DNA from 3 places in the Skermanella rosea genome. Region 2 is predicted to be linked to each of the others. Evidence: riboswitches for the same ligand, from Rfam matches in the RefSeq annotation. Region 2 holds a riboswitch; each other region holds the start of a gene.
The links. Region 2 has a riboswitch for glycine ahead of JL101_RS25930 (trimeric intracellular cation channel family protein). Riboswitches for the same ligand answer to the same signal wherever they lie in the genome.
Positions count from the first base shown of each region.

Region 1 (2,262 bases), 930 kb from region 2:
GCCGGAGAAACGCTTATCCCCGGTAATAACGCTGGGCGACGAAGGGCATCTCGGCGACCCTGGCCGGAATCGCCTTGCCCCGGACCATCAGGTTGACCGGCGTGCCCGGCGCCGCGGCCGACGTCGCGACATAGCCCATCGCGACCGGGCCGTTGACGCTGGGGCCGAAGCCGCCGCTGGTCACCTCGCCGATCGGGGCGCCCGAGGCGTCGGTGACCTGGGTATGCTCGCGGGCGGGCGCCCGGCCGTCCGGGCGGATGCCGACGCGGCGGCGCGCGGTGCCGTCGGCGAGCTGGCCCAGGATCACATCAGCGCCGGGAAAGCCGCCCTCGGCGCGGCGGCGCTTGCCGATCACCCAGTTCAGGCCGGCCTCGACCGGGGTGGTCGTGGTGTCGATGTCGTGGCCGTAGAGGCATAGCCCCGCCTCCAGCCGGAGAGAGTCGCGCGCTCCCAGCCCGATCGCCTCGACCTCGGCTTCGGCCAGCAGCAGGCGGGCGACGGTGTCGGCCAGCACGTCGGGGACGGAGATCTCGTAGCCGTCCTCCCCGGTGTAGCCGGAGCGGGTGATCAGCACGGCGACGCCGCGGAAGTCGGCCTCGATCGCGCTCATGAACTTCATGGTCGCGGCCTCGGGCACGAACCGGGCCAGCACCTCGGCGGCCTGCGGTCCCTGCAGCGCCAGCAGCGCGCGCTCACCCAGGTACTCGACAGCGATCCGGTCGCCGATGTGCCGGCGCAGATGGGCGATGTCGGCCTCCTTGCAGGAGGCGTTGACGACCAGGAACAGGTGGTCGCCCATGTTGGTGATCATCAGGTCGTCCAGGATGCCGCCCTGCTCGTTGGTGAACAGGCTGTAGCGCATCCGCCCCTGTCCCAGCGCCTGGACGTCGCCGGGAACCAGGGTCTCCAGCGCCGCCGCGGCGCCCTCGCCGATCAGGCGGACCTGGCCCATGTGCGAGACGTCGAACAGCCCGGCGGCCGACCGGGTATGGAGATGTTCCTTGAGGATGCCCAGGGGGTACTGGACCGGCATGTCGTAGCCGGCGAAGGGCACCATCTTGGCGCCCAGTTCCACATGCAGGGCGTGGAGCGGCGTCGTGAGCAGGGGGGCGTCACCGCCAGTTGAATCACTCAAGGAACATTTCCTCCGACAGGGTCCCATTCCGCGCGAACGGCGCGGTCACGGCCCCCTCTGTCGCGGACCTGAGAGATTCACCGGCACACCCTTCGGCAGGACCAGCTTACTCCTTCGGTGAGGCTTGCCCGAGTCGGATCGTCCGACCGGCATCCTGCTTTCCAGAGTGCTTCCCTCTGCGGTCCTTTTGCCTGAGAGTTTCCGGGGGCGGTTGCTCCTTCGGCGCCACCGGGACGAACGGCCCGGCGATCTCTCCCGCGAGAGGTCTTCAGCATGTGGACGTAAGCTAACGGGTGCGGTGCGAAAGTCAACGCACGTCTGCCGTTTCCCCTGCGGCACCCGCGCGGTATAGAGCCTCCATGATCCTTCAGTTCATCCATGTGGTCTGGCCGATCTTCGCGTGCGCCGGGCTGGGTTGGCTATGGCAGCGCCTGGGCCAACCGTTCGACGAGAAGTCGGTTTCGGCCCTGGTGGCATATCTGGGGGTGCCCAGCCTGCTGCTGACCTCCCTGTCGAAGACCGAGGTGCGGCTCGACGTGCTGCTGGAGACGCTGCTCGCCGGCGGGCTGGCGCTGGCGCTCTGCGCCGCCGCCGGGGCCGCGGTGCTGAAGCTGGCGCGGCTGCCGGTGCGGCCCTACCTGCCCTCGATCATCCATCCCAACACCGGCAACCTGGGATCGCCGATCGTCTTCTTCGCCCTGGGCGAGCCGGCGATGCCCTACGCCATCGCCTTCTCCACCCTGGTCCAGATCAGCCATTTCACGGTGGGCGTCGGGCTCGCCTCCGGCCAGATGTCGTGGCGCACCGTGCTCGTCTCGCCGCCGCTCTATTCGCTGGCGGTGGCGCTGGTGCTGATCGGCACCGGCACGCCGCTGCCCCGATGGGTGCTGGACGTCACGGGCCTGCTCGGCGGGTTGACGGTGCCCCTGATGCTCCTGCTGCTGGGCGGGTCGCTGGGGAAGCTGAAGCTGTACCGGCTGGGCCGGCCGGCGGCGCTGTCCTGCCTCCGCGTCGGGCTGGGGCTGGCAGCCGGCCTGGCGGTGTCGAAGGCGCTGGGCCTGGACCCGCTGCCGGCGGGGGCGCTGGTGATCCAGTGCGCGATGCCGGTCGCCGTTTTCAGCTATCTG
Region 1 is NZ_CP086111.1:383,698-385,959, reverse strand. Features, by position in the region: gene gcvT (glycine cleavage system aminomethyltransferase GcvT) at 14-1,162, opposite strand; glycine riboswitch at 1,305-1,403, opposite strand; gene JL101_RS01800 (AEC family transporter) at 1,495-2,262, shown strand, end outside.
Region 1: it holds a riboswitch for glycine, as region 2 does, so the genes downstream of both, gcvT (glycine cleavage system aminomethyltransferase GcvT) here and JL101_RS25930 (trimeric intracellular cation channel family protein) in region 2, are expected to answer to the same signal.

Region 2 (2,262 bases):
CGATCACAACGGAACTGCTTAGCCTCGTCAGATCGCCTGCCCTCAGGAGTACGGGGCGCCCGGACTCGAACAGGGCAGCCTCAAATATTTCCAGGTTCGCGGACTTGTCGGTTGGACGGGACAGCAGCGTCAGATCAGCCGCACGGGCTTCCGCAACGAAAGCTCGCACCACTGATTGCGTGATCTGTCGCCATTCAGCCGTCACGCCCCCGGCTTCCGTGAGTCTGGTAGCGACCGGGACCGAAGCAGTGGCCGTGAACTCCTCGAATGTCCTTTTGGCCGCGGAGGCAATCGTGTCAGCTTCGCATTGCGCCTTGCGAAGCATAGTGTCGAGCGTATCTGGAGAAAAGCCCTTGTCATAGAGCGGCATCTCCTGTCTCGGCTCCCATCCCACGTGCAGAACATCGACATGCGCGGAGAGCGGGGTCGCAAGCTTGAAGGCGTCCTCCAGAAGGTTTGCTTCCAGGCCGTTCGACGGAACGAGAACATGCTTTATCATCTGCCCCTCCTTGGTGCTGCCAGGTTGGTAAGGGCAGCTGCTGCAGAGTATCCGAAGCGGCATGAAACCATGTCAAGGCGCTACGGAAAGTCTATCGAGCCGAACCGAGCCTGAGTGAACTAGGGCCGGCAGAGACCTAGCCCGATCTCCATCGGCGCCAAACACAGCAGCAGGCATGCCACCTGTTCGAGCCGCAATTAGTCTTTTTTGAAACCTATTACTTGACAGCGGGCGAGCACTCCCGGATATTCCGCGTATTCTGCGGGAGAGAGAGGCGATATCCGCCTCCGCCGAAGGCGCAAACTCCCATAATCGCTCAGGCAGACCGAACCGCAGAAACATTGTGCCGACTGGAGAGAGGCCAAGGTGCCGTACCATGCGCGCCCTGGCCCACCGAAGGGGCAGGCTCCGTCCGGAGCCGAAACTCTCAGGTAAAAGGACAGTGGGAGAGGCGTACAGGATCCGCAACAGAGCGTGCCCTGTCTCTATCAGGAGTCTCCCCCAAATGTATCCACTGTTACCCTCAGCATCCATTCCGCCGCCGCTTCCCATGCTCGGGGAATCGACATGCTGATCGTCGTCTACCTGATCGCCATCACCGTCGAGGCGATGTCCGGCGCCCTCGCGGCCGGGCGCCGCAACATGGATGTTTTCGGCGTTGCCGTCATCGCCTTCGTCACTGCGCTGGGCGGCGGCACCATCCGTGACCTGATCCTCGGCCACTTCCCCATCCGCTGGACCCAGCACCCGGAATACATTGTCCTGGTGATCTCCGCCGGACTGCTGACCACCGTGCTCGCACGCTACATGCATCATTTGAAGCGTGTTTTTCTCGTACTCGATGCAATGGGCCTGATCGCGTTCTCGCTGATCGGCTGCAGTGTCGCGCTGGCGATGGATTACTCCATCATCGTCGCCATCATGGCAGGGATGATGACCGGCATCTGCGGCGGCATGCTGCGTGACGTGCTGTGCAACCAGGTACCGCTGGTGCTCCGGCGTGAGCTCTATGCCAGCGTCTCACTGATCGTCTGCGCCCTCTTCATCGGCCTGCGCGAACTCGGCATCGACACCGACCTGAATACCGCAATCAGCTTCATCAGCGGCCTGACGCTCCGCCTGCTGGCCATCTGGGGCGGCTGGAAGCTGCCGACCTTCTCCTACCAGCAGCGCTGGGATTGATAGGCTGACCGGCATGATCGGTACCTCCGGCTGCCTGGCAATCCTGGTATCGGGAAACCGAAGTTCCTGGATCAGCAGCCTCACACAGACCGGAGAAGCCAAGCTACGATGGCACTGCTGCGTGGTTCCCATCCATGACTGATTTCCGGCGCAGGTAAGATCAGGTCTCCAATCCTTCCGGTATCTTCCACCCCCATTCCCGATATGCCTCGATGATTACCCTCGCCATGACCATCGCTTCGTGCGACCGGTCATCGGCCCGGCGGCTCATGATGATCGGAGACGTGATGGTCTGCTCGATCAACTCGCGGTAGACCACATCGTCCCGGCGCAGGCGCTGCACCGAAGTCGGGACGATGCAGATACCGACCTCCGCCGCGACCAGGCCGATCGCCGTCTGAAGCTCGCGGGCCTCGTGGGCGATGTGCGGCTCGAGGCCGCGGTCGCGGAAGATCGAGATCACCTGATCGGCATAGCTCGGTCGCGGCACCCGGGGGTACAGGATCAGCGGTTCCCCGGCCAATTCCCCGAAGCTCAGCGGCCCCTCCCGCTGCAGAAGAGGATGGCTGAGCGGCAGGGCC
Region 2 is NZ_CP086111.1:5,555,642-5,557,903, forward strand. Features, by position in the region: gene JL101_RS25925 (universal stress protein) at 1-499, opposite strand, end outside; glycine riboswitch at 752-842, shown strand; gene JL101_RS25930 (trimeric intracellular cation channel family protein) at 1,067-1,681, shown strand; gene JL101_RS25935 (LysR family transcriptional regulator) at 1,842-2,262, opposite strand, start outside.

Region 3 (2,262 bases), 1.8 Mb from region 2:
GCCGTCCCGCGCCGACGCGCGGCATCATGTCCGGCATCATGGGGCGGAGGCCGCTCCACGGCTCGACCCTCCCGGTATCGACCTGCGGGAACAGGCCCCGGGTCCAGTCGACCAGCGGCCGGATCCGGTCGGCGCGGATGTCGCGGTTCTCGCCGTTGAACTCCGCCGTGCCGGCGACGCGCAGGCGGTCGCGCCCCAGCCGGCTGGTGACGATCTTGGCCTTGTCGTCCAGCAGGCTGACCCAGGGGGCCGCCGCGCGGCTGGCGTCGTCGTCGAGATGGACGGTGATCGAGTAGCCCTTGACCGGATAGATGTTCACCCGGTCGCCGACCATGGCGGCGAACTTCCGGCTGGCGACGCCGGCGCAGATGACGACGCCGTCGGCCACCATCTCGTCGCGGGACGCGCGGCCCGTCCCGTCGGCGCCGGACCAGACGACCTTGACGCCGGTGTCCACGTGCTCGATCCGCTCCACCGCGGCATCGTGGACGAAGCGGACGCCGTAGCGGACGCACGCCTTGGCAAGGCCGCGGGTGAACTTGTGGATGTCGCCGGTGGCGTCCGACGGGGTGAAGAAGCCGCCGTGGAAGTCGCCGGGCAGCGCCGGCTCGATGGCGCGGATCTCCTCCGGAGTCACCGGGCGCCGGTCCAGCCCACCCTCGACCAGCATTTCGTTGACGCGGGCCGCATGCTCGAAGCCCTGGCGGTCGCGGTAGAAGTGCAGGATGCCGCGGGTCTCCAGGTCGAAGTCGATGCGCTCCTTCTCCGCCATGGCGAACAGGTGGCGCCGCGCTTCGATGGCGAGGCGGGTGGTCGCGACCGTGTTGGCGCGGTAGTGGCGGATGTTGCCGACGAACTCGGCCATCCACGAGTATTTGTGCCAGTTGGGCGACGGGTTCATCAGGAGCGGCGCGTCGCTTTTCAGCATCCAGGCGAGGCCCTTGACGACCGTGGACCAGTGGTTCCAGACCTCCGCGTTGCTGGCGGAAAGCTGGCCGCCGTTGGCGAACGAGGTTTCCATCGCGGCGTAGCGCTGACGGTCGAACACGGTGACGGCGTAGCCCTTGCCGGCGAGGGCGTAGGCGGTGGTCACGCCGGTGATACCGGCGCCGATGACGGCGATGTGGCGCATGAGTGTTTCTCCGGTGCGCATGAGGGCAATGGGGACCGGGCGACGGCCCGGTCCGGCTTTCCCCATCTGTCGCTGTACCTGAGAGCTTGCCCCGATGCTCCGCGGAGCGCCGGGCTTCCCCTTCGGTGGGCATCACCGGCTGCTGGCAGCCGGCCGCCTCTCTCCAGATCGTCCAGCCATGCGGTCCCTTGTGCCTGAGAGTTTCCTGGGGGGTTGCTCCGTCGGCGCCGACGCCGGCCTGGACCGCGTCGAACTCTCCCGCATGACAGTAACGGACATTTTCAAATATTCACTTCCGGGCTGACCTGTCAAGACGAGGATCGGAAAACCCTGGTCCCGAACGGTCGGCCCGCCGGCCGATTACTCCGCGGCGACCAGCCTGCCGTTGCCTTCCCGCGCGAAGTATTCGCGGCTCAACTTGACGATCACGGGCGACAGCAGCAGCAGCGAGATCAGGTTGGGGATCGCCATGAAGGCGTTCAGCGTGTCCGCGATCAGCCAGACGAGGTCGAGCTGCGCCACGGCGCCGAGGAACACCGCCAGAGTCCAGCAGATCCGGTAGGGCTTGGCGGACTTGGTGCCGACCAGGAATTCCCAGCATTTCTCGCCGTAGTAGGACCAGCCCAGGATGGTGGTGAAGGCGAAGACGGCGAGCTCGACCGACAGGAGGTACTGGCCGATCCCCGGCATCGCGGCCTCGAACGCCGACGAGGAGAGCACCGCCCCGGACTCGCCGCTGTTCCAGACGCCGGACACGACGATCGCCAAGCCGGTCATGGTGCAGACGATGATGGTGTCGATGAAGGTGCCCATCATGCCGACCAGGGCCGAGCGGACCGGGCTGCGGGTGGTGCCGGCCGCCTGGGCGATGCCGGCGGTGCCGAGGCCCGCCTCGTTGGAGAAGATGCCGCGGGCGACGCCGTAGCGCATGGCCGCCCAGACCGCGGCGCCGGCGAAGCCGCCGCTGGCCGCGACCGGGGTGAAGGCGTGGGTGAACACCAGGGAGATCGCCTCGGGCAGCCGGTCGGCGAAGACCACCAGGACGAACAGGGCGCAGAGCACGTAGCTGACGCACATGGCCGGGACCAGCGCCTCCGCCACCCGGCCGATCCGCTTGATGCCGCCCAGGA
Region 3 is NZ_CP086111.1:3,705,992-3,708,253, forward strand. Features, by position in the region: gene JL101_RS17300 (D-amino acid dehydrogenase) at 1-1,132, opposite strand, end outside; glycine riboswitch at 1,304-1,403, opposite strand; gene JL101_RS17305 (alanine/glycine:cation symporter family protein) at 1,493-2,262, opposite strand, start outside.
Region 3: it holds a riboswitch for glycine, as region 2 does, so the genes downstream of both, JL101_RS17300 (D-amino acid dehydrogenase) here and JL101_RS25930 (trimeric intracellular cation channel family protein) in region 2, are expected to answer to the same signal.